Regions from separate parts of the Lysinibacillus sp. A1 genome, predicted to be linked through region 2. Evidence: predicted binding sites of a transcription regulator. Region 2 holds the regulator's gene; each other region holds the start of a gene.
The links. The regulator NrdR, encoded in region 2, represses ribonucleotide reductase genes. The targets are predictions, from matches to a motif close to AACACNATATATNGTGTT.
Positions count from the first base shown of each region.

Region 1: the regulator NrdR is predicted to act here: its motif matches at 6,844-6,861, upstream of PI85_RS09325 (vitamin B12-dependent ribonucleotide reductase).
Region 3: the regulator NrdR is predicted to act here: its motif matches at 4,120-4,137, upstream of PI85_RS03720 (glutaredoxin).

Region 1 covers NZ_JSZM01000011.1:320,420-330,670, reverse strand. The annotation lists gene PI85_RS09355 (MFS transporter) at 1-802, shown strand, start outside; gene PI85_RS09350 (M20 family metallopeptidase) at 825-2,240, shown strand; gene PI85_RS09345 (glutaminase) at 2,325-3,287, shown strand; gene PI85_RS09340 (amino acid permease) at 3,322-4,659, opposite strand; glycine riboswitch at 4,824-4,900, opposite strand; gene PI85_RS09335 (rhodanese-like domain-containing protein) at 5,300-5,686, opposite strand; gene PI85_RS09330 (biotin/lipoate A/B protein ligase family protein) at 5,891-6,721, shown strand; gene PI85_RS09325 (vitamin B12-dependent ribonucleotide reductase) at 6,909-9,479, shown strand; partial or broken gene PI85_RS09320 (hypothetical protein) at 9,959-10,247, shown strand.
Region 2 covers NZ_JSZM01000001.1:171,846-182,096, reverse strand. The annotation lists gene PI85_RS00805 (hypothetical protein) at 73-465, shown strand; gene PI85_RS00800 (DUF1294 domain-containing protein) at 493-756, opposite strand; gene rplT (50S ribosomal protein L20) at 890-1,249, opposite strand; gene rpmI (50S ribosomal protein L35) at 1,305-1,505, opposite strand; gene infC (translation initiation factor IF-3) at 1,537-2,040, opposite strand; ribosomal protein L20 leader region at 2,136-2,284, opposite strand; gene thrS (threonine--tRNA ligase) at 2,455-4,386, opposite strand; gene dnaI (primosomal protein DnaI) at 4,815-5,744, opposite strand; gene PI85_RS00770 (replication initiation and membrane attachment family protein) at 5,772-7,136, opposite strand; gene nrdR (transcriptional regulator NrdR) at 7,153-7,623, opposite strand; gene PI85_RS00760 (glyceraldehyde-3-phosphate dehydrogenase) at 7,805-8,827, opposite strand; gene coaE (dephospho-CoA kinase) at 9,032-9,625, opposite strand; gene mutM (bifunctional DNA-formamidopyrimidine glycosylase/DNA-(apurinic or apyrimidinic site) lyase) at 9,639-10,251, opposite strand, start outside.
Region 3 covers NZ_JSZM01000005.1:110,593-120,843, reverse strand. The annotation lists gene PI85_RS03730 (chitobiase/beta-hexosaminidase C-terminal domain-containing protein) at 1-2,097, shown strand, start outside; gene PI85_RS03725 (NAD(P)/FAD-dependent oxidoreductase) at 2,575-3,480, shown strand; cobalamin riboswitch at 4,099-4,277, shown strand; gene PI85_RS03720 (glutaredoxin) at 4,394-4,618, shown strand; gene nrdI (class Ib ribonucleoside-diphosphate reductase assembly flavoprotein NrdI) at 4,615-4,974, shown strand; gene nrdE (class 1b ribonucleoside-diphosphate reductase subunit alpha) at 4,971-7,064, shown strand; gene nrdF (class 1b ribonucleoside-diphosphate reductase subunit beta) at 7,052-8,020, shown strand; gene dut (dUTP diphosphatase) at 8,032-8,469, shown strand; gene PI85_RS03695 (glycoside hydrolase family 5 protein) at 8,746-9,912, shown strand; gene PI85_RS03690 (ferredoxin family protein) at 10,073-10,251, opposite strand, start outside.

The DNA.
Region 1 (10,251 bases), on a different contig from region 2:
TATGCTGACTTCTGGTGGGATTGTTTCGCTAATTGTACCGCTGTTAGCCGCTTATTTATTAGGAACGATTGGCTGGCGTATGATGTTTATCATAATCGGGGCTATTGGAGCGATTATTGCTTATTTATATTGGAAATACATTCAGCTCCCAAAAGCTGAAACAGCAGAGGCTGCTGAGACAGGTAGTCCGGCAGTTAAGGTAAGCTTTAAAGAACTTTTGAAAACACCGCTCATGTGGAATTTGATTATTGCTTATTTCTGTATTTATGCGGTGAACTGGGGATTAGTATCGTGGATTCCAACATACCTTCAAAAAAATCGTGGACTAGACTTAATGTCCATTGGTTGGGCACAAACGATTCCTGCTATTACAACGATTATTGGGGTGTATGGTAGCGGATATATTATCGATAAGCTTCCAAGAGGAATGGAAAAGGTGTTAGGCTCCATTTCCTGTGCAGTCATCGGTCTTTTATTGTATTTAATGTTTACAGCGAAAACGGTGACATTATTTATTGGCTATCAAACAGTTGTTTCTATCTTTATTGCGTTTGTCATTACGCTACTACCCGTAATTGTTCTAAAGAAATTGCCTTCGTCTATAACAGGCTCAGCTATGGGGATCGCGAATACAGGCGGACAGCTAGCGGGGTTTGTTACACCTATGGCTATTGGTTTTATGGTCGATGCCTTTAATGGCTCCTTTGATGCAGCCTTTTGGATGTTAATTGGATTCGCGCTCATTTGTATTGTGTCGCTTGTAACGTTAAACGACCAAAAAGGAGCATTATTGAAAGCATAATAAATAAATTGGAGGAACAATAATGAGTTTTCAAGAAAAAATTTCTACATTAATTGAGGCAAAAAAGGATGCAAGCGTGGCCTTAAGCGATGCAATTTGGGCTGTACCGGAGCTTCATTTTCAAGAACAACAATCAATGCAATATATGAAAGAGGCACTCGAAAACGAGGGTTTTCAAACTGAGGCTGGCGTAGCTGGGCTGGATACTGCGCTTGTTGGAACTTTTGGGTCAGGAAAGCCAGTCATCGCCTTTTTAGGGGAATACGATGCACTACCTGGCTTGAGCCAAAAGGGCGGTGTTACCATTCATGAGCCTCTTGAGAATGGGGGAAGTGGTCATGGCTGTGGCCATAATTTATTAGGAACAGGAGCATTTGCAGCAGCTGTTGCCGTAAAAGATTATTTAGAGCAACATCCACAATCCGCAACCATCCGTTTTTACGGTTGCCCTGCAGAAGAAAATGGATCTGGTAAAGCTTATATGGCGAAAGCTGGCTTATTCGATGATGTAGATATCGCCATTTCTTGGCATCCTGGTACGTTTTCAACGGTGATGACATGTAGCTCTCTAGCAAACTATGCTGTTACATTTAAGTTTACAGGTAAAAGTGCACATGCAGCAGCTGCTCCTCATCTGGGAAGAAGTGCATTAGATGCTGTTGAGCTAATGAACGTTGGGGTAAACTATTTACGAGAGCATATCATTCCAGAAGCAAGAGTGCATTATGCTATTACAAACTCTGGTGGAACATCTCCGAATGTTGTTCAACCATATGCTGAGGTTACCTATTTAGTGCGAGCACCTAAAAAGCAACAAGTGCAAGAAATCTATCAGCGTGTTGAACAAATAGCGAAGGGTGCAACGCTCATGACAGGTACTTCCCTAGAAATCGATTTTGAAGGTGCTGCTTCTAATTTAATAACAAATAAGACGCTTTATGATGCCATGTATCAACAAATACTTGAAATTGGCATGCCAGACTATACAATAGAGGATGAACAGTATGCTCAGGCTATTTTCAATACGTTTTCTCCTGAAGTACAAGCCTCTTCATTAGTTGGTCTACATAAAGACGATGTTCAACAATTACAAGGAAAAGTTATTGCTGATCATATTCCTCGAATGCTTCCTGAATTTATCATGGGTGGCTCTACGGATGTGGGAGATGTTAGCTGGAATGTGCCAACTGTTCAATGTACGGCAGTATGTATGGCATTAGGAACGCCACTGCATACATGGCAAGTTGTTTCTCAAGGTGTCACGCCTATCGCCCATAAAGGTATGCTACAAGCTGCTAAAATTATGGCGTGTACTGCGATTGAGTTATTGGGTAATCCAGTACTGATTGAGGAAGCTAAAAAGGAATGGCAAGAACGTCTTGATGGGGAGACGTATGAATCGTTAATTCCGGAGGGGACAATGCCTCCAAAGCGATAAAAGGATAGCAAAAATATGGATAGAGTCTTCATAGGAGAACTATGAAGACTCTGTTTTTGCACATTTTGAAAGGAGTCCACAGTAATGTCAACACAACCTAGTCACGATCAGCTTGTGGCACAATCGGTCACACAGTTTCGCTCTGCCGCAAAAGAAGGACAGTGCGCTAACTATATCCCTGCATTAGCTAAAAAAGACCCAAATCAATTAGCCATAGCCATTATTGGCACTGAAGGGCATGAAATTAAAGCTGGTGATACGTCAGAATTATTTACGCTTCAAAGTGTTTCCAAAGTAATCACCTTTATACTGGCCTGTATGGATCGAGGATTGCCCTATGTATTAGAAAGGGTGGATGTTGAGCCAACAGGAGATACATTCAACTCTATTATTCGCTTAGAAAGTCATCAGCCAGGAAAGCCCTTTAATCCAATGATTAATGCTGGGGCGATTACTGTCTCCTCTATGATGATTGGTCATTCACCACAGGAGAAGATTGACAAAATCCTACAATTTTTAGAGCAAATCATAGGTAAGCAATTAAGTGTCAACGAGGAAGTGTTTCAATCCGAGTGGCAAACAGCTAACCGTAATCGAGCACTAGCCTACTATTTAATGGATTCTGGTTTCTTAGACTGCCCAGTAGAAGCGGCTCTTGAGGTTTACTTAAAGCAATGTGCGATTGAAGTCAATGTATCCGATTTAGCGATGATTGGTTTAGTTATCGCTAATGATGGCTATCATCCGCTATTAAAGAAACAATTATTTCCTAAACAAGTGGCAAAATTAGCAAAGGCTTTAATGGTAACATGCGGTATGTACAATGCTTCAGGAAAATTTGCGGCGTTTATTGGACTTCCTGCTAAAAGTGGTGTTTCTGGTGCCATTCTTACCGCTGTCCCAGGTCATGCAGGATTAGATTCACCATTCCCTGCTGGCTGTGGCATAGGTATTTATGGACCAGCCATCGATCCTATTGGGAATAGTGTCGCAGGTGTCCAATTGCTGAAACATTTAGCGACAGAATGGGATATGACCATTTTTTAACGAATAGAAGATGACTTCAGAGTGAGCTCTGAAGTCATCTTTTTTTCATTTTATATAGAATGAATAGGGCAATAAACCAAATAGGTGTTAGTAGAAGAGCTGTACGTGTTGCCTCAGAAATAAACATCACAATTAATAGGAAAGCAAAAAACGCAAGCACTACGTAGTTAATAAAAGGTGTCAGCGGTGCTTTGAAGCTTGAGGCCTCATGTAGGGCACGATTTTTCCGTTTATAGATGATGTGAGAAATGATGATAATACTCCACACCCATATGAAGCAAATCGCACTAATAGTCGTTACGATACTAAAGGCATTCTCTGGCATTAGCTTACTTAACAGTGCCCCTACTGATACAACAATTGCAGAAATGACTAGTGCGTTACTTGGAACACTATTTTTATTGAGCTTAGCAAATGCAGGTGATGCTTGTTTATTTTTACCAAGATTAAAGAGCATTCGACTTGTTGAGAATAAACCACTATTACCAGCAGATGCGGCTGAAGTGAGCACAACAAAATTAATAATACCTGCAGCAATTGGAATACCCGCTAATGTAAATACTTGGACAAATGGACTGCTTGCGGCAGACATTTCATACCATGGATTGATACATAGGATGACAAACAGTGCCCCTACATAAAAGAGTAAAATTCGGAATGGTATTTTATTAATAGCAGAAGGAATGTTTTTTTGTGGGTCCGCAGTCTCGGCTGCCGATACCCCTACTAATTCCACACCGACGAAAGCGAAAATAACCATCTGGAAGGCCATTAAAAAGCCATATACTCCATTTGGAAACAGGCCGCCGTGGACCCAAAGATTATCTACTGAAACCGTCCCAGAGCTTGTTTGAAAGCCTGTCACTAACATAATAAGACCAAGGATAATGAGCGCCACAATGGTAATTACTTTAATGATAGCAAACCAAAATTCTAACTCCCCAAATAGTTTGACCGTTAATAAATTCAATAGTAGTAATACTACTAAACAACCAATAGCTGGAACCCACTGAGGGATATCAAACCAATATTGTGTATAAACCCCCACAGCGATAATATCTGCCATTGCCGTCATGATCCAACAGAACCAGTAGGTCCAGCCTGTTACATACCCTGCCCATGGCCCTATGTATTCGGAGGCAAAATCCGTAAATGATGTATATCCTGAATTCGAAAGTAATAGTTCGCCCAATGCACGCATAACAAAAAAGAGTGCCGTTCCGACAATTAAATAGGCAAGGATGATCGAAGGCCCTGCTAATGCAATGGCTTTCCCAGAGCCTAGAAATAAGCCGGTTCCTATTGTCCCACCAATGGCAATAAGCTGTACATGGCGATTTTTTAATTCACGTTTTAATTGTTGCTGTTCCACGTTAATCCCCCCAAAGATGCATAAAAAATGATGACTGGAAAAATAAAAAAGAGACTAGTTGTGACACTAGTCTCGGAAAAACGTCAGAATAACAAATACCATTTGATCACGGATGGTTCATGAAATCATCGTAACCATCATATGGCATCGCTTAAAAAAGCTGTTATTACTCCTCTGTCCTTTTGCCTGAGATAGTGAACCCTTCGGCGACGCACATTGCGCTCTCTCCAGAACTGCTCCTGCTATAGTTTGATCCATAGCATTCATAGCTTATTAATTTTTTATCATAAATATTATTTTAAGATATTATATATCCTAGCAGTGCTTTTACAATTATTCAACTAGAAATTTATATTATTTTCAGAAAAATAGAAGAATGTAGTGTATAAATGAAAATTACTAACGATAATTAGTATTTTTGGACATACAAAGATTTTCGTAGTATGCGCAAATACGAAAGGTTTATGTGAAGAAATGAAGAGGGGACAAGTGAGAGGAAGAGGATCATTATAGTATGAACGAGTGTAAGAAATAGCCGCTTAAAATTTTGCAATAGATATAATATAGTAGAAACTCTGAATTTTTTGTATAAAAAGAAGCCGTCTCCTAGTTCTTTGAGACGACTTTTTTTAGGGAAATATTAAAATTTTTTGGCTTTTATTTTACCTGTCCAAGTTTTGAAGCCGCCTTGAAGTTGGTAAATTTGGTTGTACCCACGTTTTTTAAGAAATAGTGCAGCACGTGAGCTACGGCCTGTATTTTGACAGTATAAATATACTGGTAAATCTGGGCGAATTTCTTTATAACGTTGACGTAATGTTGTGGAAGGAACATTTCGTGCGCCAAGAATGTGACCAGCATCAAATTCTTTTTGTTCACGAACATCGATTAGCTGCGCTTTACGATAGCCTTCAATAAATTGTTCTTGTGTTAAGTTGGTTACAGCTTTTTTGAGTCTTAGTGCATTAATACCGATGTATGCAATTACGACTACTAAAACGACACCGATTGTGATAAGTATGTCCAAGATTTTCTTACCCCTTTCTATCTTCTTTATTATTATAAAAGATGCGCTAGCGATAGTCCAATGAGTTTGATAAAATTAACTAGATTGTGGCGAATTCGTCGATATCGTTTGAAAAGCCACAACTTGAACTGTAACGTAATCTTCGTTAAGGTTGAACCGCAGGTGGGGCCTGAGGTATTTTTATAAATTGTAGGAGATGAACATATGACAACTTGGTATTTTTTAAATTCAGGGAAATGTAGTCCTTCTTTTAATATGGCACTAGATGAAGCATTACTTGATTGGCATAGTGAGGGGTTAATTCCACCAGTCATTCGTTTTTATGAGTGGGAACCGGCAACATTATCAATCGGTTATTTTCAGCAAGCCAAAAAAGATATAAATTTAGATGCTGTCCGTGAGCAAGGCTTAGGTTTTGTACGTCGACCAACTGGTGGACGAGCTGTGCTGCATGAGCATGAGCTCACATATAGTGTCATCGTAACAGAAAGCTATCCAAATATGCCAGAGTCAGTGACAGAGGCGTACCGTGTGCTAAGTGAAGGCATCTTGCAAGGTTTCCATAACTTAGGTATGGATGCCTATTTTAGTGTCCCTGATACAGAGGAGAAAAGAGCAGACTTAAAGAGTCCGAAAAGTGCAGTATGCTTTGATGCTCCAAGCTGGTATGAGCTGGTAGTTGAAGGGAAAAAAATAGCAGGAAGTGCGCAAACACGACAAAAAGGTGTTATATTGCAGCATGGTGCCATTTTATTAGATTTAGATCAGGAGAAATTATTATCGGTCTTTAATTTTTCGAGTGAAGAAGCGAAGGATCGTATGCGCAGAAAATTACCAGAGAAAGCAGTAGCGATTAACAGTCTTGTGGATGAACCTGTGACAGTTGAACAATGTGTGACTGCTTTTCGAGATGGTTTTGCAAAATCGTTGCAAATTGAATTAAAACCATTTACACTTTCTGAGGAGCAGTTAAAATATGTCCGTGCATTAGAAGAAAAAAAATATGCATCTGATGAGTGGAACTTCAAAAAGTAAAAAATGGTATAAAAAAATATTTTTAAGTGTTCAATCCTTGCTATTACAAGTAGTTACGATTCTATTGAAAAAAGCAAGAGTTGAATTGAAAATCTATATATAGTATCTTTTTTAAAGACATATACACAATATGTAGTGTTTAACAACACATGATATTGTGTATTTATTTTGTAAGGGAGGCAAAACGATGGTACTCACAAATCATCAACCCGATGTAAACAATCAATTTGAACAGTTAAACAAAGATATCGAACAATTCCCGCAGGTACACCCTGTAACGCCTGATATGCACATCACGCACAAAGGTGTATCAAGACTTGTCATGATCGATCGCTACTCGTTTAAAGACACAGAAAAGAAAACACTAAAAGCCGGTGACTTTGTTGTTTTAACGGTAAAAGCTGATCCAAAATTCCCTGCACGTGGTTTAGGGACAATTCAAAAGCTGGACATGACTACAAAAACAGCTGATATTTTGATTGAGGAAGATTATCGTAGCGTTTTAGACGATCCACAGGAGCAAGAAACGGGTGTGATTACGCGTTCAATTGACGTGCTAGAGAAGCCTCTTGAGATTTTTTATGAACAAATCGCTAAACGAAATGCAACAGGACTGGCGGTTGTTGAAAAAACACCAGAAAAACGCCAAGAATGGTTTGAAAAATTTTATGAGCAATTAGTGTCCTTAAAGTTCATTCCTGCTGGACGAGTAATCTACGGAGCAGGATCTGAAACAGATGTAACATTCTTTAACTGTTACGTAATGCCTTTTGTTGCGGATTCACGTGAAGGTATTAGTGATCACCGTAAGCAAGTAATGGAAATTATGAGCCGTGGTGGTGGAGTAGGAACAAATGGTTCCACATTACGTCCACGCAACACATTGGCACGTGGTGTAAACGGTAAATCATCAGGTTCTGTTTCTTGGTTAGATGATATTGCTAAATTAACACATCTTGTAGAGCAAGGTGGCTCACGTCGTGGAGCACAAATGATTATGCTTGCCGATTGGCATCCAGATATTGTGGAGTTTATTATTTCGAAAATGCAAAACCCTCGTATTCTGCGTTACCTAATTGAAAATACAACCGATGAAACAATCATTCGTCTAGCGAAAGAGAAGTTAAACTTCAAGCCACTTTCTATGCAGGAAGAAGCTATGTATCAAGGCATTGTAAACTATAAAAGCATTGAAGGTTTAGGTGGATTTGATACAGCCATTATTCGTGAGGCTGAAAATAAATTACGTGATGGTGGCACATATACTGTGCATAACTCAGAGTTTTTAACAGGTGCAAACATCTCCGTAACATTAACAAAAGAATTTATGGAAGCTGTTGAAAACGATGCTGATTTCGAACTGCGTTTCCCAGCGGTTGAAGAATACTCGAAAGAAGAAATGCATGCTTACAACACAGAATGGCATCATGTTGGTGACGTTCGTGAATGGGAGAAAATGGGCTATAAAATCCGCACATATCGCACGATCAAAGCGAAAGAATTGTGGAATTTAATTAACGTATGTGCAACATACTCTGCAGAGCCAGGAATTTTCTTTATCGACAATGCGAATGATATGACGAATGCAAAGGCATATGGTCAAAGCGTTGTTGCAACTAACCCATGTGGGGAACAGCCCCTTGCGCCATACTCAGTGTGTAACTTGGCAGCGGTAAACCTTGCACAATTTGCGAATAAAGATAACCAAACTGTAGATTACGAAGCACTACGTGAAACGGTTCGTGTCGGTGTTCGTATGCAGGATAATGTTATTGATGCAACTCCATACTTCTTAGAGGAAAACCGTGTACAAGCACTAGGTGAGCGTCGTGTTGGTCTAGGCGTAATGGGTCTAGCTGATTTACTCATTTATTGTGAGAAAGAATACGGTTCTGAAGCAGGTAATGCTTTAGTCGATGAAATCTTTAAAACAATTGCTGAAACCGCGTATGAGGCGTCTACAGAGCTTGCTAAAGAGCGTGGAAGCTTTCCATTCTTAGTAGGTGCTACTGACGAAGAAACAGCTCGTTTACGTAAAGCTTTCACAGAAACAGGCTTCATGCAAAAAATGCCTGCTCACATCAAGGAGCAAATTTTAGCAACAGGTATCCGTAACTCCCATTTATTAACGGTTGCCCCAACAGGTTCAACAGGAACAATGGTAGGCGTAGCAACAGGTCTTGAGCCATACTTCTCCTTCACTTACTACCGTTCTGGCCGTCTAGGTAAGTTCATTGAAGTGAAAGCTGAAATTGTAAAAGAATATTTAGATCGTCATCCAGAGGCTAATGAGCAAGAGCTTCCAGAATGGTTTGTAACGGCAATGGAGCTAAAACCAGAGGCACATGCGGATGTACAATGTATTATTCAAAAATGGATTGATTCATCGATCTCTAAAACAGTAAACGCGCCAAAAGGCTATACTGTACAACAAGTTGAAAAAGTATATGAGCGACTATATAAAGGTGGCGCTAAAGGTGGTACGGTCTATGTGGATGGTAGCCGTGATTCACAGGTACTTACGCTAAAAGCCGAAGAAAATGATATGGATCAACTATCATTTGAGGAGGAATTAGTAGAAGAACATACAACACGTCCAGTCGTATTAGTTGATACGATTCAAGCACTAGAGTCCACGACGGTAATTGGCTCGGACGTAGGAAATACATGTCCAGTATGTCGTAAAGGAACAGTCGAGGAAATGGGCGGCTGTAATACTTGTACAAACTGTGGCGCACAGTTAAAATGCGGCCTGTAAATTTTATGTTCTAGTTTCTTTGAATAAAAGAATGATAACGGTAATAAATTTTGATTAAAAGTAACCTCTTCGGTATTATGGCCGTAAGAGGTTGCTTTTTATATTTTTCTGAAAATTATAGGTTTGATATGACTTCAGTAGAATCAAAAACTTATTCGACTACATGTTCATTATCTATTGAGAGGATTTTGATGAATGGGTTTGGACAAAGTTCTGGTGCCGATTAGTATTGTACTTAAAGGAAGAGTGGGATACTTTTATAACAATGTTTCTGGTAATAGGCTGATTATGTTGGAATATATGACCTTATGGTGAAATCTCCATTAAAGCAAGAATGAATCATTACCAATCCAACATTTATATATAGGAGTCGCATCAGGATAGTGTGGATTTACAATGATGATAACAATAATTTCCAATTAAGGGCTGGGAACATCCTCATTACAATTTATGTCTATATTGAAAAGGGAGGTAGAATAATGTGGTTACTATTCGGACTTATTGCTATAGTAGCAACTTTTATAAATCTTTACATGTATACAACAGGTAAAGATTATAAACTAGCGATGGCAATGGGGTTATCATTTACAGCATTGACACTTTGTTCGGAATATAGTTTTGTATCTAGCTGGGTACAAGTAGAAGGAAGATTGGGCAGCTTTAGAGGATGTAGTACCAGGTATGGAAAGGGCATTATGGTTTTTGACAATTGTTTCTATCCTACTAAATATAGCACCTATACTTTTACAGTTGAAAAATAAAAAATAATACT
Region 2 (10,251 bases):
TAAAAGTGAAACTATTTGACCTCCCTAATCGTATAGGAAAGAATAACCTTTCTTCAAGGGGGAAATTTAAACATGTTGCCGTTACTAATTCGATTTGCTGTAATTGCGCTTATTATTTATGTATTTTATAAAGCGATTCGTTATATAACTGATCCTAAACGCAAACTTGATGAAGCCTATGAAAAAGGCCAATATTACTTTTATGATGACGTTAAAAACGTCCGGAAAAATTTCTTTATTTCCTATAAGGGTGCTCTTTTTGAAGGTGAAAAATATTTAGGTACAACTGAGGATGCTTTCGAGGTTGTCACTATTTTTGTCGGCGCACGTGATACTGCAACATTGCAGGGCTTTACAAAAGGCGACTTTGAATATTTACAGCAAGAAATTTTATTGAATTATCCAAGTGCGAAAATCAATTGGAAGCAGCCCATTGAACAGCTTATGCGTAACACATCCTCTTGATGAGGATGTGTTTTAAAATATTTTCATTTATAACCAAAGCTGTACGATAATAAAAATTTGGATGGCTGCAAGTAGAGGAAATCCAAATGCAAAACTATTATGGCGTGTTTTATGACGGAATAAATACATGCCAAGCACCCCGCCTACTGCTCCTCCTACGATGGCTAGTGTAAACAAAGTACGCTCTGCAATACGCCATTCATGCTTTTTAGCACGCGATTTATCCATACCCATTAAAATGAGTAACACAATCGATATAATACTCATATAAGCTAATAATGCTTGTCCCATTCTCTACTCCTTTATTAACAAACGTATATTATTAATCTAACACAAAAAAGACTGATGGAAAAATCCATCAGTCTTTTTTTACACCTGTCGCATCCGCTTTCAGTGCAGAAACAATATTTAACTGAGTCAAATATTATTTAGCTACAGCTTTTTTAGCAGCGTCTGCTAATTGAGTGAATGCAGCAGCATCAGTTACAGCAAGGTCAGCTAACATTTTACGGTTAACTTCGATACCAGCAACTTTTAAACCGTGCATTAAACGGCTGTAAGAAAGACCGTTCATACGAGCAGCTGCGTTAATACGAGTGATCCATAATTTACGGAAATCACGTTTTTTCTGACGACGGTCACGGTATGCATATTGACCTGACTTCATTACTGCTTGGTTAGCAACTTTATATAATGTATGTTTTGAACCGTAGTAACCTTTAGCTAATTTTAATACTTTTTTACGACGTTTGCGCGTCACTGTTCCGCCTTTTACGCGTGGCATATGAATTACCTCCTGCTTTTCATTAAAAAATGAATGTTAGTATTTTTGTAGTCAATTATTTCATGTAAACAAGTAGAGATTTGATGCGTTTGAAGTCACCTGATGAAACGATGTTTGCTTTACGTAGGTGACGTTTTTGTTTCGTAGATTTGTTTGCGAATAAGTGGCTTCCATAAGCACGGTCATATTTTAATTTACCTGAACCCGTTTTTTTGAAACGTTTCGCAGCTCCACGGTGAGTTTTCATTTTTGGCATGTCGAATTCCTCCTAAACTGTTCGTCTAATATTATTTCTCGTTCTTTGGTTGAAGAACTAAGAACATGCTTCGGCCTTCCATCTTCGGTTTTTGTTCTACCGTTGATACTTCAGCACAAGCTTCAGCAAAACGATCTAACACACGTTGACCAATATCTTTGTGTGTAATCGCACGACCTTTGAAACGTAGGCTACATTTTACTTTATCGCCTTTTTCAAGGAATTTAATCGCATTACGTAGCTTCGTTTGGAAATCATGTTCATCGATTGATGGGCTCAGACGAACCTCTTTCATTACGATGACCTTTTGATTTTTACGAATTTCACGGTCTTTCTTTTGCTGTTCAAACTTAAATTTACCATAGTCCATGATACGAGCGACTGGCGGCTTGGCTTGAGGGGCCACAAGGACAAGATCCAAGTTTACACGAGTGGCGATTTCTAGCGCTTCATTACGTGTCTTTACACCAAGCTGGTCACCATTGTGATCGATTAATCGAAGTTCACGTGCGCGAATGCCTTCGTTTACATACATGTCTTTGCTAATAGTAATCCACCTCCAAGTAGTTGTCGCGAATACATGGTTTGGGCAAAGCCTTGCCCGGTTGAACGGTACATCCTCTTGTCATGTCCATAAAAAAAGGACGGACATTTTTGAAGATGTCCGCCCGCTATATGTGCATGCGCAAGTCTACGCAAAACAATTCAACGTGTCATACCTGTTCACAGCCTTTAAAGCGTTGTATCAGGTGAGAAGCGGGCAGCCTCTACTTCAACCACAAACTTTGTATTCATTAACCTTAATTATATTAGCATGTATATGATAAGCTGTCAAATATTAATTTTCTTATCATACCTAGATTGACCTAATCTTAAATAATTTATACAACAGCAAGATTCATTTTATACAAAAAACCTCACTTATGCAAGTGAGATTTTTTAGGAAATATTATTTTGTAATTTCCGCTTTTATAGCTGCTAGGAAATTCTCAAAGCTAATTGTTTCGGAATCTTTAGAGCCATAACGGCGAACATTTACACCATTAGCTTCAACTTCTTTATCACCAATGACAAGCATATACGGTATCTTTTTCATTTGTGCTTCACGGATTTTATAGCCTAATTTTTCTTCACGATCATCCATTTCCACACGTAAGCCCGCTGCTGTTAATTGCTCTTCAATTTGTTTTGCATAATCGAAGTGCGCTTCATTCGATACTGGAATGACTTCTACTTGCACTGGAGCTAACCAAGTTGGGAATGCACCTTTATACTCTTCAATTAAGAAGGCAACGAAACGTTCCATTGTTGATACAACGCCACGGTGAATTACGACTGGACGGTGTGGTTTGCCATCTTCCCCAACGTAACTTAGATCGAAACGTTCTGGTAATAAGAAGTCTAGCTGAACAGTTGATAAAGTTTCTTCTTTACCGATTGCTGTTTTTACTTGCACATCCAGTTTAGGGCCATAGAAGGCTGCTTCACCTTCTGCCTCGAAGTAATCTAAGCCAAGCTCATCCATTGCTTCTTTTAACATGCTCTGTGCTTTTTCCCACATAGCATCATCATTGAAGTATTTTTCAGTATCTGCAGGGTCGCGATACGATAAACGGAATGAATAATCATTTAAATCAAAATCTTTATAAACCTCTAAAATTAACTGCACGACTTTTTGGAACTCTGCTTTAATTTGGTCTGGACGAACAAAGATATGTGCATCATTTAAAGTCATTCCACGTACACGCTGTAGGCCAGAAACTGCTCCCGACATTTCATAGCGGTGCATTGTACCAAGCTCTGCAATACGTAATGGTAAACTACGGTAAGAATGCATGCTATTTTTGTAAACCATCATATGGTGAGGACAGTTCATTGGACGCATAATTAATGTCTCGTTGTCCATTTCCATTGGTGGGAAAATAGAATCTTGGTAATGATCCCAGTGACCTGAAGTTTGATAAAGCTCTTTTGAACCTAATACAGGTGTATAAACATGCTTATATCCAAGAGATAGTTCTTTATCGACGATATAACGCTCAATAACACGACGAATTGTTGCACCATTTGGTAACCAAAGTGGTAAACCTTGGCCGACCTTTTGAGAAGTAGTAAATAGCTCTAATTCCTTCCCGATTTTACGGTGATCACGTTCTTTTGCTTCTTCTAACATTTGTAGATGATGTTTTAATTCTTCTTTTTTGAAGAACGCCGTACCATAAATACGTTGTAGCATTTTGTTATCAGAGTTTCCTCTCCAATAGGCACCTGCTAATGATAACAGCTTAAATTCGCGAAGTTTACCAGTAGATGGTACGTGAATACCACGGCAAAGATCGAAAAATTCCCCTTGATAATAAATGGACACTTGCTCATCTGCAGGGATTGCTTCTAGCAATTCTAGTTTATATTCATCGCCAATTTCTTCATACATTGCTTGTGCTTCCGCACGACTTACATTTTTACGTTCTACCTCTAGATTTTCAGCAATAATTTTTTTCATTTCCTTTTCAATTGCTGGTAGATCTTCGGCAGTGATCGGTGTAGGAGAATCAATATCGTAGTAGAATCCACCATCGATAACAGGACCAATACCAAGCTTTACATCAGGAAATAAACGTTTAATTGCCTGTGCAGTTAAGTGGGCTGTTGAGTGACGTAAAATTTCAAGTGCTTCTGCATCATCTTGTGTGATAATGGCAATGGCAGCATCTTCTTCGATTGGTGTTTTTAAATCTACTAATACACCATTAATTTTACCTGCGTAAGCTTTTTTTCGTAAGCCAGGGCTGATTGATAAGGCTACGTCATCTGTTGATGTACCTTTTACAAATTCCTTTACAGCGCCATCTGGGAAAGTTAATTTAATCATTTCTGACATATTCGTTGCACTCCTTTGTTATTGTTTGAATACATAATGATTGATGAAATGTTGACTAATGAATCAAGTGATATGGCTGCTTATATGAGCGCTCTTCACCTCGAATTGAGCGAGGTCTCTCCACAAAATAAAAAAGCCCCGTCCCTCACGAAAGGGACGAAGCGTATGCTCGTGGTTCCACCCTTCTTCCTTCCGACTTATCAAGTCAGACGAAGCTCAAGGCTAGCTAACGGGCTAGGGACCGGCGAAAGATTATCCCTTTCGCTGCTCAGTAGGTAGTAAATGATGCGTTCATACTAGGAAGCTTTCAGCCGTTGACTTCCCTCTCTAGAAGCTGATACACAAAATTCATGTCCTCATCAATGCATATTGATATTTAGTATATGAGTCAGTATACGCTCGATTGTCGAAAAATGCAACTACCAATGTTACATTCTACGGTTATTGCCACGCATTTCAATTGGCTCTGTTAAGGCTTTAATACGCTCCATTATACGGCCCGCCTTGACAACCTCAATATCACCTTTTTGCGATTGGGCTAAATGGTGTTCTAATTCTCCATAATTAAAATTAGATGTAATAAACGTTGGCAATTGCTCAGCCATTCGATAATGGAAAATAGTCCCTAAAATTTCATCCCTTGTCCATGCGGTCATTGTTTCTGCCCCTAAATCATCGAGCATTAAAACTGGAGCCTTTTTTATATAGTCTATTTTTTCATTCAATGTATTATCGCCAATAGCATTTTTCATTTCCCGTAAAAATTCTGGCACGAAGACAACAACTGAACGTATTTTAATAGACGCTAATTCATTGGCAAGTGCACCAAGTACAAAAGACTTCCCTACGCCGAATTTACCGTATAAGTAAAAACCTTTTGATGGTAAATGACCCGATTCTTTTGTCGCTTTAACAAATTGCGCTGCTTTTTGGGCGATCATCACTCGAGACTCATCATCAATACTTAAATCGTGAATCGTTGCTTGAAGCACATCTTTAGGCATATGCATACTAGCAATCATATTCGCGACATCCCGACGCTCTTCTTCTCTAATTTTTTGCTCACAGCGTACATAATCAATTTCAACTGTATTCCGAACTACCCTTAAAGTAGGAAGGAAGCCTTTTAAATAGTTTGTACAATGTTCTGTGTTATCACAACCACAGCATTCCGTAGATTGACTAATAAATTCATGGAGCTTAGGTAAATTTCGTTCGATATTATCGTAGCTTAATTCATCTGCATGACGTGCTAGAAATTCTTGGACGCGTGGATTTTCTAAAATTTCACGTCGCATGGCTTCATAGCGTTCTTGAAACGAGGGTACATTAATAGCTCGTTTTAATGGTCCATTTATAGGTTCGATTGTTGCTCACCTTCTTTACTATTCACTTTTCCCTAGCATCTCTAATATTTTTTGACGTTCTTTTTCAAAATCTATCGTGCTAGAAGTACTTTCCTCTTGTTTCTCATCACGTTTATAAAACCACTCGGGGACTTTTTCTTCTCGTTGATGTCCTGAACGTCCCTTAGCTCGCTGGCTCGTTTTAGTGGTTGTTTGAGGTTTATTTTTCCAAGTTGTATATTTATCATGCTCTTGGCGTGCAAGCTCCATTGCTTCTTTAGCCGTTTGGATATTTTTACGAACCCAATGATCCGCAATTGTTTCCACATATTTTTTAGGTAACTTCATATCCGTTGTTAACATAACATACTCAAGTAACGCATTGACTACCCCAATCGGCATGCCGTGCTGCACAATTAAACTTTCGGCAAGTTGTACAGAGGTTTGCAAAGGTTCTTTCCCATTATTAATGTCACGCAACACTTGAATAGGAGCCGTAGTCTCTAAATAGTGTTGTAGCTCCTGATCCTTTGATTTTTGTCCAGTTTCTTCTACTGGCAATGGCTCGCTAACTCTCGCTATTTTTGGTGGCTCTTTTGACATCGTTAACTTATAGAAATCAGCAGCTGCCTTGCGTAAGCGCTCTTGGGAAATCCCTAAATCATCGTCTAAAGCAAGAATCACTACTTTTTGCATATCAAGCGCTGTTAAGTGATATAAAAATGCCAGCTTAGCAATAGCCTCACGAACTTCTAATGTCAGTAAATTGGATGGCACCAGTTGCTCAGATAAACCTGCTTGCAACAGATCGAAGTCAAATTGCTCCAAATAAAAAGGATACACCTTTTGTTGTTTATCCTTACGATTCGTATCTACTTGTAAATCTGATGGAATATTGGAATGAACGGGCTTATAGACATCTATAAAGGCACGAGATACATCTTTAAAATCCGCGTCCCTCACAGGGGATATAAACCGTTGCCGTAAATTACGATATGCCTGCTCTCCAATTTTGCTAAATAAAAACATCGACAACAACGGGTCTTTCATAAAGCTTTCCGCATCTAATGGGCGCTGTAACTCATATAAAAAACTTCGCTCACCAGCATTTTCTTTTTTCCATGTACGTAGTAAACCAATCGCTTCAAGGGCTATACGTGCCTCAAACACTTTACCAATAGGCAGTCCGAGCACATTCATTAAATAATAATGTGTCATTTGCGGCTTTGGTATCTGTTCTGCTTCTGCCCATAAAGTTAAATAAAGGCTAATAGGGTCTGAGCCCGTTAACGGTTGATAGAATAATGTTACTAATTGACGCTCTTGAGTAGAAAATGCATGAGGTAGACGAATGTCAAAAGGATCGCCAGGCTGCAATTCCTTAAATAAATGAATCAACGTCATTCATCCTCTCTATTTTCTATGATTTCTGCTCCGTTTGACGTTGAATAATATCTTTAATCTCCTCGATAAAGACATTGATATCTTTAAACTGTCGGTAGACCGATGCAAAACGGACATACGCCACCTCATCAATTTTGGCTAAGCGATCCATTACCAATTCACCGACATCTTCTGAGCGTACTTCTGAATTTCCAATACGACGAAGATCTTTTTCAATTGATAGGACAAGTTGCTCCAGTATATCAAGCGCAACTGGGCGTTTCTCACAGGCACGAATAAGTCCACGAAGTACCTTTTCACGGCTAAATTCCTCTCGTGAACCTTCTTTTTTCACTACAACTAATGGGGTCTCTTCAATTTTTTCAAACGTTGTAAAACGGAAGCCACATGACTCACATTCACGACGTCTACGAATTTCTTTATTATCATCTACTGGCCTCGAATCCACAACACGCGTTCCGTTAAATTGGCAAGATGGACATCTCATATAATTACTCTCCTGGTTTACAACAATTTAATATTTCTATTATAACAAATTTCCTACATATAAGAAAAGTGCATTCACGTAGTGAGCTCATGATAAACCTAAAGCACCTAAAGTACAAGGAAAGTTTTTAAAAAAAGCACATTGAAACCAGTTAGATTTCAATGTGCTCAAAATGAATATATTATGCGTTTACCGTTTCTAATGCATTAGCCACTTTTTTCACTAGGTCAACCACGCGTGCAGAGTAACCCCACTCATTGTCATACCAAGCAAGTACTTTCACCTTACGGTTACCTAATACCATTGTGGAAAGCCCATCAACTGTTGATGAGTAAGTCGTTGTGTTGTAATCAGAAGATACTAGTGGTTCAACTGAGAAATTTAAAATGCCTTTCATTGGACCTTCTGTTGCAGCTTTTACGAATGCTGCATTAACAGCATCAACTGTTACATCTGTATTTAAATCTACTACAAGGTCAACTAAAGAAACATTTGGTGTTGGAACGCGAAGTGCCATACCATGAATTTTACCTTCTAACTCAGGTAGAACTAATTTTAATGCTTTGGCAGCGCCTGTAGATGTAGGAATAATTGATTGTGCACACCCACGTGCACGACGTAAATCTTTATGTGGATTATCTAAGTTCTTTTGATCGTTTGTATAAGCATGAACAGTTGTCATTAAGCCATTTTCAATACCAAATGTATCATTTAATACTTTTGCTACTGGTGCTAAGCAGTTTGTTGTACAAGAAGCGTTTGAAATTACATCATGTTTAGCAATATCAAGTTTGTCATCATTCACACCTAAAACAATTGTTACATCTTCGTTTTTACCAGGTGCTGTTAAGATAACTTTTTTCGCGCCAGCTTCTAAGTGCATTGCTGCTTTGTCACGTTCATTAAATTTACCTGTAGCTTCGATAACGATATCAACACCCATTGTAGCCCAAGGTAATTTTAATGGATCACGTTCGCTAATAATTTGAACACGTTTGCCATTTACAACTAAAGCATCGCCTGCTGGTTCTACTGTACCTTCAAATGTTCCGTGATTTGTGTCATACTTAATCAAATGTGCTAACGTTTCTGCTGGATAGCTAGCGTTAATAGCAACAATATTTAAATTTTCTTGTACGATCGCTTGGCGGAAAACCATACGTCCGATACGTCCGAAACCATTAATAGCAATTGATACTGTCATTTAAAAATCCTCCTGTGAGTACATACTCAGATTAATTATATACTTTATGGTGATTAGTATAACACAATTTTAAAAAAGATGAACATTAAATAGTCATATTATAAAAGTTCTTATTTTCTGAAAAATTATCTTTTATTATGGCATTTGCCCATAAAAAAATGTGTAGCAAGATTTACTTACTACACACTTTTAGCTCGAAACACTTTAAATTACATCCCAGAAAGCTAGAATTTTCTTTAATTGTTCCTCTGTATTTTCCAGATTCTCATTATTATAAATGACCGCATGAGCTCCCTTTTCTTTGACAGACATAGGCAACTGTGAGTGCATGCGTGCTAAGGCATCCTCTTTTGATAAATGATTGCGTTCCATTAAGCGTCGAAGCTGAACCTCTTCACTTACCGACACTACAATAATACGCTCTACAAAATGCTGAAGCTTACTTTCAAATAACAGGGGAATATCCATGACAACATGCTCATGGCCACCCTCTAAGTAGGCATCACGTTGTCGTAGCATTTCCTTTCTAATGGCCGGATGCATAATATCATTTAAAATTTTGCGTTTGGCAGGCTCATGAAAAATAATATCTCCGAGCATTGTCCGATTTAAATTGCCATCCTCTAGTAAAATATCTTGGCCGAAGTTTTCTGCAATAAATGCCAGTGTCTCCGTTCCTGGCTCGACGACATCTCGCGCTACAATATCTGCATCAACAATCGGTAATCCTAGTTCGAGCATCATTTTTGCTACTGTACTTTTTCCGCTTGCAATACTTCCTGTAAGTCCGATAATCATTGTTAAATCCCCTTTAATGTTGACAATTTGGACAAAAAACCGATGTTCGCCCACCAATCGTCATCTGACTTGTTGCCGTTTCACATGTTGGGCATATCTTTTTCCCATACATTTTCAAACGATTCTGCATGCTCCCAGCTTCCCCATTAATATTTCGATAATCAGAGATGGTTGAACCACCCGCTTCAATACTTTGACGCAAAACAGCAACGATCTCCTCAAATAGTGCTCGTTTACGCTTCTCACTTATACGATTCATTTTTCGTGCAGGATGAATTTTTTGAGCAAACAGCGCCTCCGTTGCATAAATATTGCCACAGCCCGAAACGACTTGCCCATCCATAATCACTTCTTTTACTGCTTTATTCGCATATTTCGATAATGTTGATTTTGTTATAAAAAAATCACACGCTAATTCATCAAACGGCTCTGGCGCCATTTTTGTTAATGGTACATGATCTTCAATTTTTGTCAGAAATCGAAGTTCACCAAAGCGTCGTATATCTGAATAAATTAAGTAACCACCATCAGCCATCTTAAATGTAGCATGGATATGCTTTTGGAATTTTGCTTCATCGATGTCTTCTGGTGAATTCACAACAAACCATGCACCTGTCATTCCTAAG
Region 3 (10,251 bases), on a different contig from region 2:
GTGAAAGAAGGTTTAACGAATAGTGCGATTGCTACATTTGTTTATGAGATTATTGATACTGAAAATGCCACAATTAGCGATATTCAAGGGGCAAGCCATATATCACCTTATGTCGATTTAACAGTAAGTGATGTAGAAGGAATTGTAACATTCGTTATTAATTCAAGTAGCTTCATTATGCAAGAGGGCGATTCGACATTCGATGGCGTAAAATCAACAGCGATCAGAGTAAGTAAGTCGGCACATAATGTAGCAGTAGGGGACGTTATTAAAGTATCAGGGAATGTAACTGAAGTGGGTGGAAACTCTCGTTTAAGAGATACGCAAATTTCTGCAACGAATATTACAAAAACAGGTACAGCAGAAGTTCCAAAAGTACTTGTTATTGGAGAGGACCTATTCCCACCAAATAAAATTATTGATAATGATGGCTTTGCAATTTTTGATCCACAAGAAGATGGTATTGATTTTTGGGAATCTATTGAATATATGCGAGTATCATTCCCGGATGCGAGAGTGATTGGACCGATTTATAATAATGATTCACCAATTGTTGTACCGAGCACAACAAATAATACATTTAATGTGAATGGCGGTTTAAATATTGCAGCCGACGATTATAATCCAGAAAAAATTATGCTTGAAGGGGTAGCTGGAAAAAATTATGATTCGGGTGATCGTTTTAATGATCCACTTATCGGATTTGTAGAAAACTTTACAGACGGCTATCGACTGAACACGAATAAAGTCTTTCCTGATGTGACAAAGGCAAATCTTCAGCAAGAAGTGACGCATCTTGAACCAGTATTGGACAAGTTAAATGTCGCTTCCTATAATATCGAAAACTTTTCGAATAATCCTGCCAATACATCTAATGAAAAAGTAGACAGAATTGCAGCGACATTTGTGAAAAATATGAAGTCACCAGATATTATTACATTAGTCGAAGTACAAGATAATGATGGACAAAATGATTCAGGAAATGCTGATGCATCTGAAAGCTATATGCGATTAATTAATGCGATTAAAGCTGCTGGTGGACCTGCTTATGATTGGATTGACGTAATGCCTATTAACAATACAGTAGGCGGTGCGCCTGGTGGTAATATTCGTGTAGGCTACTTATATAATCCGACACGTGTTTCTTTAGTGACTGGTACAAAGGGAGCGGGTGACCAAGCGAATGGGTGGACAGCAGATGGAAGCCTTGCTTTAAATCCAGGCTTTGTTGATCCAACTAAATTTGCAGATACACGTAAACCAATTGCGGCGGAATTCAAATTCCAGGAAGAGCATGTAGTCATTATAGGAGCGCACTTAAATTCTAAAGGAGGCGATGGTTCACTGTGGGGACCAACTCAGCCGCCAGTGTTAGAATCAGTAACAAAACGTCGTCAGCTTGCTCAAGCCATCAATGATTTTATCGATGAAGGTCTTGCCATCAATCCGGATATAAATATCATTGTAGCAGGGGACATGAATGACTTTGAATTCACACCAGCACTTGAAACATTAAAAGGTGATGTTTTAACGAATATGGTGGATAAAGCCCCAGAGACTGATCGTTTTACGTACTTCTTCCAAGGGAACAATCAAGTGTTGGATCATATTTTAGTTTCGAATAATCTTGCTAACGTTACGGCCATAGACATGATTCATATTAATGCGAACTTTACAGAAGCGCAGGGGCGAGCATCGGATCATGACCCTGTATTAGTTCAAATTGATTTGAAAGCAGGAAAAGAAGAAATACCAACACCAATAGTACCTGAAAATGTATATAGCTTTAATAACTATAAGACTGGTAAATTAATAATGAATCGTCCAAGTATTTCATTAACGTTAGGAAAAAATACTAATATTAAAAATGGAATTGCAGTATTTAGTCAATATGCCGAATTTCATGGTGAAGGATTTGCAGACAAAACTGTAACAATCAGTCCTAAAAAAGGAAATGCGATTTTTGATTTTAAAGGTACGGCGATTGGTGAAATTATTATCGAAGGAAAAAATGTAAAAGAAATTCGTAATTTACCTGCTGGAGCCACTATAACGTATACAAAAGGCGCTTCGGCTGAGGAAATTGAATTTAAGTAATAACTACTTGCAGTAAGAATGTTAGGCATATGTCAATCATTTAGGGACTTGTTAATTTAGACTGCATGGATCATATTTAGCCATTCCAAATACAATTGGAGTGGCTTTTACTTTTTTCATCAATAACTATTGAAAAATGGAGATTGGGCTCATCTCCATAAAGTAGATAAACGGAGTTACTTTTCTAAAGTGAATAGATGTACTTCAATTAACGGTGCTTAGACAGTATTTCAAACATTCAAACCAAAAATTTGACGAGAAAAAAATAAATAGATATTATAGATATGTTAAGTCCTTAATAGAGTGATTAGACCCAACCAGCTAAACTGTATCTTTTTTATTGAGATCAAGGACTAATATATAATGGGCTTAACAAATGGAACGAAAAAGATATCATACATATAATTAGCGGTGTCTTTTGCCTTAATTGTAGATATTAAAGGTCTTTAATATATTGTGGTGTGGAGGGAAATAATGATGAATCAATATGATTGTATGATTATAGGTGGAGGCCCTGCTGGGTTAAGTGCTGCCTTAACATTAGGAAGAGCGCGCAGAAAGGTTGCACTAGTTGATAATGGAACAAATCGAAATCGTGTAACTCAGGAGTCACATGGTTTTTTAACAAGAGATGGGATAAAGCCACAAGAATTTAAGAATCTCGCAAGTAAAGATATAGAATCTTATCCTTCTATAACAATGATGGATCAAACCGTCAGAGAAATAATTAAAGATGATATAACTGGTTTATTTCTAGTCAATACTTCGGAAAATAAATCTTATATATCTGAAAAAATACTGTTAGCTACTGGAATACAAGAGGAATTTCCTCTCCCGCAAATCAGACAATATTATGGTAAAAGTTTATTTAGCTGTCCATATTGCGATGGTTGGGAGCTGCGAGACAAGCCATTGGCTATCATTGCAGAAAACGAGGAGCATATTAGTCATATGACGAAATTGGTTTTTAATTGGTCACAGGATTTAATCGTTTTTACGAATGGTCATCAACTTTCTGAGAAGGTTCAAAATGATTTTGAACAAAAGAAAATTAAGGTGTATACAAATACTATTAAAGATTTACATGGGGATGATGGTAACTTATCGAGTGTTGAATTAGAAACAGGTGAAAATATTTTAAGAGCTGGTGGATTTGTTGTGCCAAGTTTTTATCGTCCCAATAAATTTGCTAAACAGCTAAATTGTCAAGTTGATGAAAATGGAACAGTTATGACTGATGGTGCTGGACGTACAACTGCGGCTGGGATATATACTGCAGGTGAAACGGAAAAGGGTGGTCCCTCTTCTTTAATGATTGCAGCTGCGGAAGGTTTTAAGGCTGCTACAAGCATAAATATGGATATAACAATAGAAAGGTTTTAAATTTATGGTTAGCTGATGAGTCATATAAAATTCATCAGCTATTTTTAATAGGACTAATCAAGCTGGCGGAGAATGAACTTGAATATGTTATACTATAAATAAATATAGAATAACTAGAAAAGGTACATATTCATTGTAAATTAGTTGAAAAGGGTAGAACGATTGGTTTCCTCGCGCCTGTAGGTTGAGCACATTTTAGTAGTCGTCGTTATGTTATGACGAAACGAAAATGTGTCATCATCGCAAGAGAGGGGTCCTACTTTAGACTAGTACAATAAAAAAATTTACGAAGATAGGATGTATGGAGTAGGATGCGAGATTTACATCATACTCATAGTTTTACACATAATTGCATCTTTACTGTAAAGGAAAGATGCCTTTTTTATGTATAAAATTACTAGGGTGGCTACGTTTTTAGGTAAATAAGCGACTATTATTTTACTTCTTATTTTTTAATAAAATAATGCTATCGCATTCGTGCTTATATGATTATATTTTAGTTCGTTCTTACAAGGATATGTCAGAAAATATGAATAGTCTCAAATTGATGAACTTTTATTTCTCGATTTACTTTTTATATAAAGGATGGTACACTTAAAACTATCGAAAAACAATATATTGTGTTCGTTTTGTGTAGGTACTACTATATGTAGTTTAATAGGGAAGTTCGGTACTATTCCGACGCTGTCCCCGCAACTGTTAAGCTGACGATGATTATAACCACTGTGCATTCGCATGGGAAGGAAATCAGAGATTGAAGCAAAGCCAGGAGACCTGCCTATATAAAACAAATTTATCATTTCTTCGGGGATTAAGAGATGGGAACGTCAGTATTTTTAGTATGTTAACGTTTCCATTTAAGCTATCTCTCTAGAAGAGGTAGCTTTTTTATTTTATGAAAAGAGGGATTACTATGAAACTTTATACGAAAACAATCTGTCCAAAATGCCTATGGGTAAAATCCGAATTACAACGAGCAGGACTTGAAGCAGAAATTGTTAATATTGATCATGATGAACAAGCGAAACAAACAATTATAGATGCAGGTTTTTTAAGTGTGCCTGTTTTAGAGGTGGATGAAACATTTATAGGTGATGTTCAGGAAATTGTTTCTCGTATTGAGATGATCACACTATGATCGTTTACGCTAGTCGTACAGGAAATGTCCGTAATGTAGTTTCTAAATTAAGGGCAGAATCTATTGAACTCTCTGAGGAATTAAGCTTGAATAAGCCTTATCTTTTAATTACATATACAGATGGATTAGGTGACATTCCAGCAAAAGTCCAACGTTTTTTAGAAAAAAATAGAGATTTTTGTAAAGGAGTAGTTGCTAGTGGCAATAGTAACTTCGGACATCATGTATTTGGTGGTGCTGGGGAGAAAATTGCTACTACCTATCATGTACCCTTAGTGAGGAAATTAGATTTGCGTGGCAATCAAACAGATTATGAAGCAATACAAACGTTTTATGAAACGAGGGTAATGGGATGAAAACTTATTTAAAGCTTAATAATGACGTACTGAATCGTTATAGTACAACGGGGCTACTAGAGTTAGAAAAGGACCGTGAGGCTACTCGCCGCTACTTTTTAGAATATGTCAACGTACGTTTACGTTATTTTATAGATATAGAGGAAAAAATCCGCTATTTAGTGGATGAGGGATACTACGAAAAAGATTTTATCGACATGTACGAGATGGATTTTATAAAGAAGCTGTACAAAAAAGCATATGATTATAATTTCCGCTTCCCGTCATTTATGAGTGCAAGCAAATTTTATGACAGCTATGCTATGAAAAGTCGTGATGGTGAAGAAATCTTAGAAAAATATGAGGACCGTATTGTCATTATTGCTTTGTACTTAGCACAAGGGAACACAGTGCTAGCAAAACGTTCTGTTGAAGCAATGATGGAAGCCTATCAGCCTGCAACACCTACTGCATTAAATAGTGGGAAAAAAGCCCGTGGTGAATTAGTAAGCTGCTTTAAATTATCAATGGATGACTCTATGAATAGTATTGCTGAAAATATTGGCTATTGTTTAGAGCTTTCACGCCTAGGCGGAGGGGTCGGGGTCAACTTAACGGATTTACGTCCTTTAGGTGATCCAATTAAAGAAATACTAAATCGTGCAAGTGGTGTTATCCCAGTTGCAAAATTATTAGAAAACTCATTTAGTTATTCTAATCAGCTTGGTCAACGAAATGGCTCAGGAGTTGTCTATCTAAATATTTTCCATGCAGATATAGAGAATTTCATTTCATCAAAAAAACCAAATGCTGATGATAAAATTCGCCTCGCAACACTATCAACAGGAATTATTATTCCAAGTATTTTCTTCGATCTGATGAAACGTGATAAAGATATAGTGTTATTTAGTCCATATGATATTTTTAAAGTATATGGTAAACGAATGTCGGAAATTTCAATTTCAGAAATGTACTATGAACTACTTGATAATCCTAAAATCCGTAAAATTAAACGTTTGAATGCGCGTAGACTCTATACTGAGGTGAAAAAAGCTCAATTTGAATCAGGTTATCCTTTTGAAATTTTTGATGATAATGTCAATGAAGTACATCCACTAAAAAATATCGGTCGTGTAAAAATGTCAAACCTATGTACTGAAATCTTACAAGTTCAAGAAACTAGTGTCATTACAGATCAAGATCAGCCTAACGAATATGGGTTAGATGTGTCGTGTAATTTAGGGTCAATTGATATTCATGCAGCGAGTAAAGTAAATGATTTTGAAACATTAATCGATACAGCTATGCACTTATTAACAAATGTGTCACAAATGACATACATCAAAAATGTCCCATCAGTGGCAAAAGCGAATCGATTAATGCACTCAGTAGGGCTAGGTTGTATGAATCTCCATGGACATCTTGTTACGGAGGGCATCATGTATGGCTCGAAAGATTCTATTGATTTCATGGACCGCTTTATGGAAGCAATGAACTATTATTCGCTTAAATCATCGATGGAAATGGCTAAAGAAAAAGCAGAAACGTTCTACCGATTTGAAGATAGCGATTATGCTTCAGGTAGCTATTTTGATCAATATGTAAATAAGAATGAAGAAGAGCTATCACCCGCTGTGTTAAAAGCACTTGGCAACATTCCAATTATCACTAATAAAATGTGGGAATTATTAAAGGAAGATGTTATGGAATATGGTCTATTTCATTCATATCGTTTAGCGATAGCACCAACAGGCAGTATTTCGTATATTCGTAGCTGTACGGCATCCATTTCTCCTTGTACAGAGCGTGTAGAGGTTCGTGATTATGCAGATAGTCGCACGATTTATCCAATGCCACATTTAACAAACGAAAACAGTCATTTATATGTAGAGGCCTATGATGTTGATCCTTATGATTTAATTGATTTATATGCAGCTTCTCAAAAACACGTTGACCAAGGTATTTCAATGACTCTTTATGTCACTGACAATTGGACAACAGAACAACTAGCTAAAGTATACATTTATGCATGGGTTAAAGGGATCAAGTCCGTTTACTATGTTCGTCAACGATTACAAAGCTTAGAGGAGTGTGTAGCATGTCAAATATAGTGTATGAGGCAGTCAACTGGAATAAGGCAACTAGTGAACTTGCTCAAATTTTCTGGGACCAGCAATGGAAGCAAATTTGGTTTCCAGAAGAAATTGCAGTGAGTAAAGATATTAAGCAGTGGAAAAGTTTTGAGCATCAGGACACATATAAAAAGGTGTTTGCAGGACTAACTTTGCTTGATACCGTTCAGACGAATATAGGAATGAATCGTGTTGCTGCTTATACAGATGATTTACAGGAAAAGGCGGTATTAACCGTTTTTGATGCATTTGAGGCAATACATGCTAAATCATATTCTTATATATTTACAACGCTTTGTACAAACGAGGAGATAGACGAGCTCTTTGAATGGGTAAAGAAAAATGAATATTTACAATATAAGGCAAATAAAATTGCGGATATTTATAATAGTATAGAAGAAGGGGACTCTGAGAGCTTATGGAAAGCGATGTTTTCATCCGTTATGCTTGAATCTTTCCTTTTCTATTCTGGATTTTTCTACCCATTATACTTAGGTGGACAAGGTTTTTTAAGAAACAGTGCTGAAATTATTTCTCTCATTTTGCGCGACGAATCCATTCATGGCGTAGCGGTAGGGTTTTTTGCTCAAAATCTATATAAGCAATTTTCTAAAGAAAAACAAGAAGCCTTACAATTATGGGGTTATGAATTATTGCTGGATTTATATCAAAATGAAATGAAATATACCGAGGATATTTATGCGGAGACAGGATTATCGCCTGAGGTAAAAGCCTATGTGCGTTATAATGCTAATAAGGCCTTAATGAATGTTGGCTTTGAAGCCATGTTCCCAGAAGAAGAAGTGAATCCGATCGTCATGAATGGAATTCGTAATGAGGGCTCCACATATGATTTCTTTTCACAAAAGGGGGCTACCTATGCCAAAGCAAAAGTAGCGCCAATTACAGATGACACATTTAATTTTAATCGTTAGGATGAAGAACAATGAACGTAGAAGTAAAAATTAAAAGAATGCATGTAGATGCAATGCTACCAATGCAAGCTAACCCCGGTGATGCTGGGATGGATCTCTATTCCATTGAAACTGTAGAGATACCCGCTGGAGGGGCTAAATTAATTAAGACAGGCATTCAAATTGAATTACCTAAAGGAACGGAAGCACAAATTCGACCAAGAAGTGGACTAGCCTTAAAACATAGTATTACAGTACTCAATAGCCCAGGAACAATCGATGAAGGGTATAGAGGGGAAATCGGTGTTATTTTAATTAATCATGGTCAGGATACGTTCTTAGTAGAAAAATCTATGCGAATTGCCCAAATGGTGATTCAATTTGTCCCTACTATTCAACTACTGGAAGTCAATGAATTATCTCAAACGGTTCGTGGAACTTCTGGATTTGGAGCGAGTGGTACAAAATAAGAGTAAGTTTTAAATAGCCGTATATTAGGATTGAGTTTAATACTGAACTCAATCCTTTTTATTTTTTTAAAATTGTCACATTCGTGTAACGTAGGTTCAGTACGATTTACATGAGGTGATAATATGAGAGAAATAAATCATAGGAAAAGAATGAAAAATAAGTTCAACATGATAGTTTCCCTTTGGTGTGCTTTAATAGTCGTCTTTGCTACTGGCTGTAGTTCTGTGGAGCAAGAAGAAAAACAAAAGAAACAAGAGAAACAAGAGAAACAGGCAATGCCACAGATGCAAAATGGTTTTTGGGATGAGCAAAGAAAAGGTACAAATTTTATGAATTCCACTTCTCTGCCAGAAAATTATGAAGAGGCTAATGAATTCAACATTGAATTTATCCGTTTAGCGCCTGATAAATGGGCAAAGGAAAGAGATTTCTTATTTGATGATAAACCTGATGCTACGCCGAATAAAGATTTTTTAATCGGCAATGCAGATCAGTATGAGGGAATTGTTGAAAATGATTTTAAGATGTTAAAAGAAGATTTAGATGCAGCATATGCAAGAGGATCAAAAGTTGTACTGACTGTCCTTAGTCTTCCGGGAAACCGTTGGAGACAGTTTAATAACTATGAAAATGATGACCGAATTTGGCAAGACTTTAACTATCATGAGCAAGCAGCGCTTTTCTGGAAAGATCTTGCCGTGCGCTTAAAAGATCACCCCGCAGTGGTAGGATATAACGTAATTAATGAACCTCATCCTGAAACAGCCACTGGTTTTAATGATTTTTGGACAGAAGACTATGACAAATGGTACAACAAGATAGAAAACACGCCAGCAGATTTAAATAGACTTTATGGAACAATTGTAGATTCTATACGATCTGTAGATACGCATACACCCATTATTTTAGATTCGGGTTTATTTGCTACACCTTGGGCAATAAACTATTTAAAACCAATAGAAGACAAAAATGTGCTGTATGCTTTCCATATGTATGAACCGTATGAAATGACAAGTCAAAATCGAAAAAAAGGATTCACATACACTTATCCTGGTAAGGTCAAAGTCGGGGATGATCAGAATGAAAAAATGTTTGATAAAACTTCATTAAAAGATTTTTTAGCACCCGTTGCTAAATGGGCAGAAAAGCACAATATATCAAACAACCGAATTATTGTAGAAGAATTTGGCATTAACCGAATGGTTGATGGAGCGGATCAATATATGAGGGATTTAATTGACATTTTTAATGATTATGGCTGGCACTGGGCATTTTATGCATTTCGTGAAGATACATGGGATGGAATGGATTTTGAATTAGGTAATAAACCTGTCAAAGAAGCATATTGGGATGCGCAGGCTAATGGAGAACTACCTGATAGAAAAGCAATAGAAGTAGATAATTCTATTTGGGATGTCCTGAAAAAAGATCTGAACAAGTAACATGTTTGTTTGCTGCTAAGATCAAATAGTAATTATATGTAGTAGTACAAACCATCGTTTGTACTACTTTTTTGCCTGACACTCAGCGCTTTAAATCAATACTTCTTTCAATCAATTAACTTGCTGTTGCAGTTAATAAAGGATAGTCATTGTATGTCATTTAGTTTCGAAAATAGTTACGTGCTAGTAGAGTTGCAGAATTATATTCAGCAGGCAATTCATCCTCAAAGAAAATAGCCTCTACGGGGCAAACTAATTCACAAGCGCCACAATCAATACAAATATCAGGGTTAATGACATATTGGGTATCCGTATTCACAATGCAATTTACGGGACAGA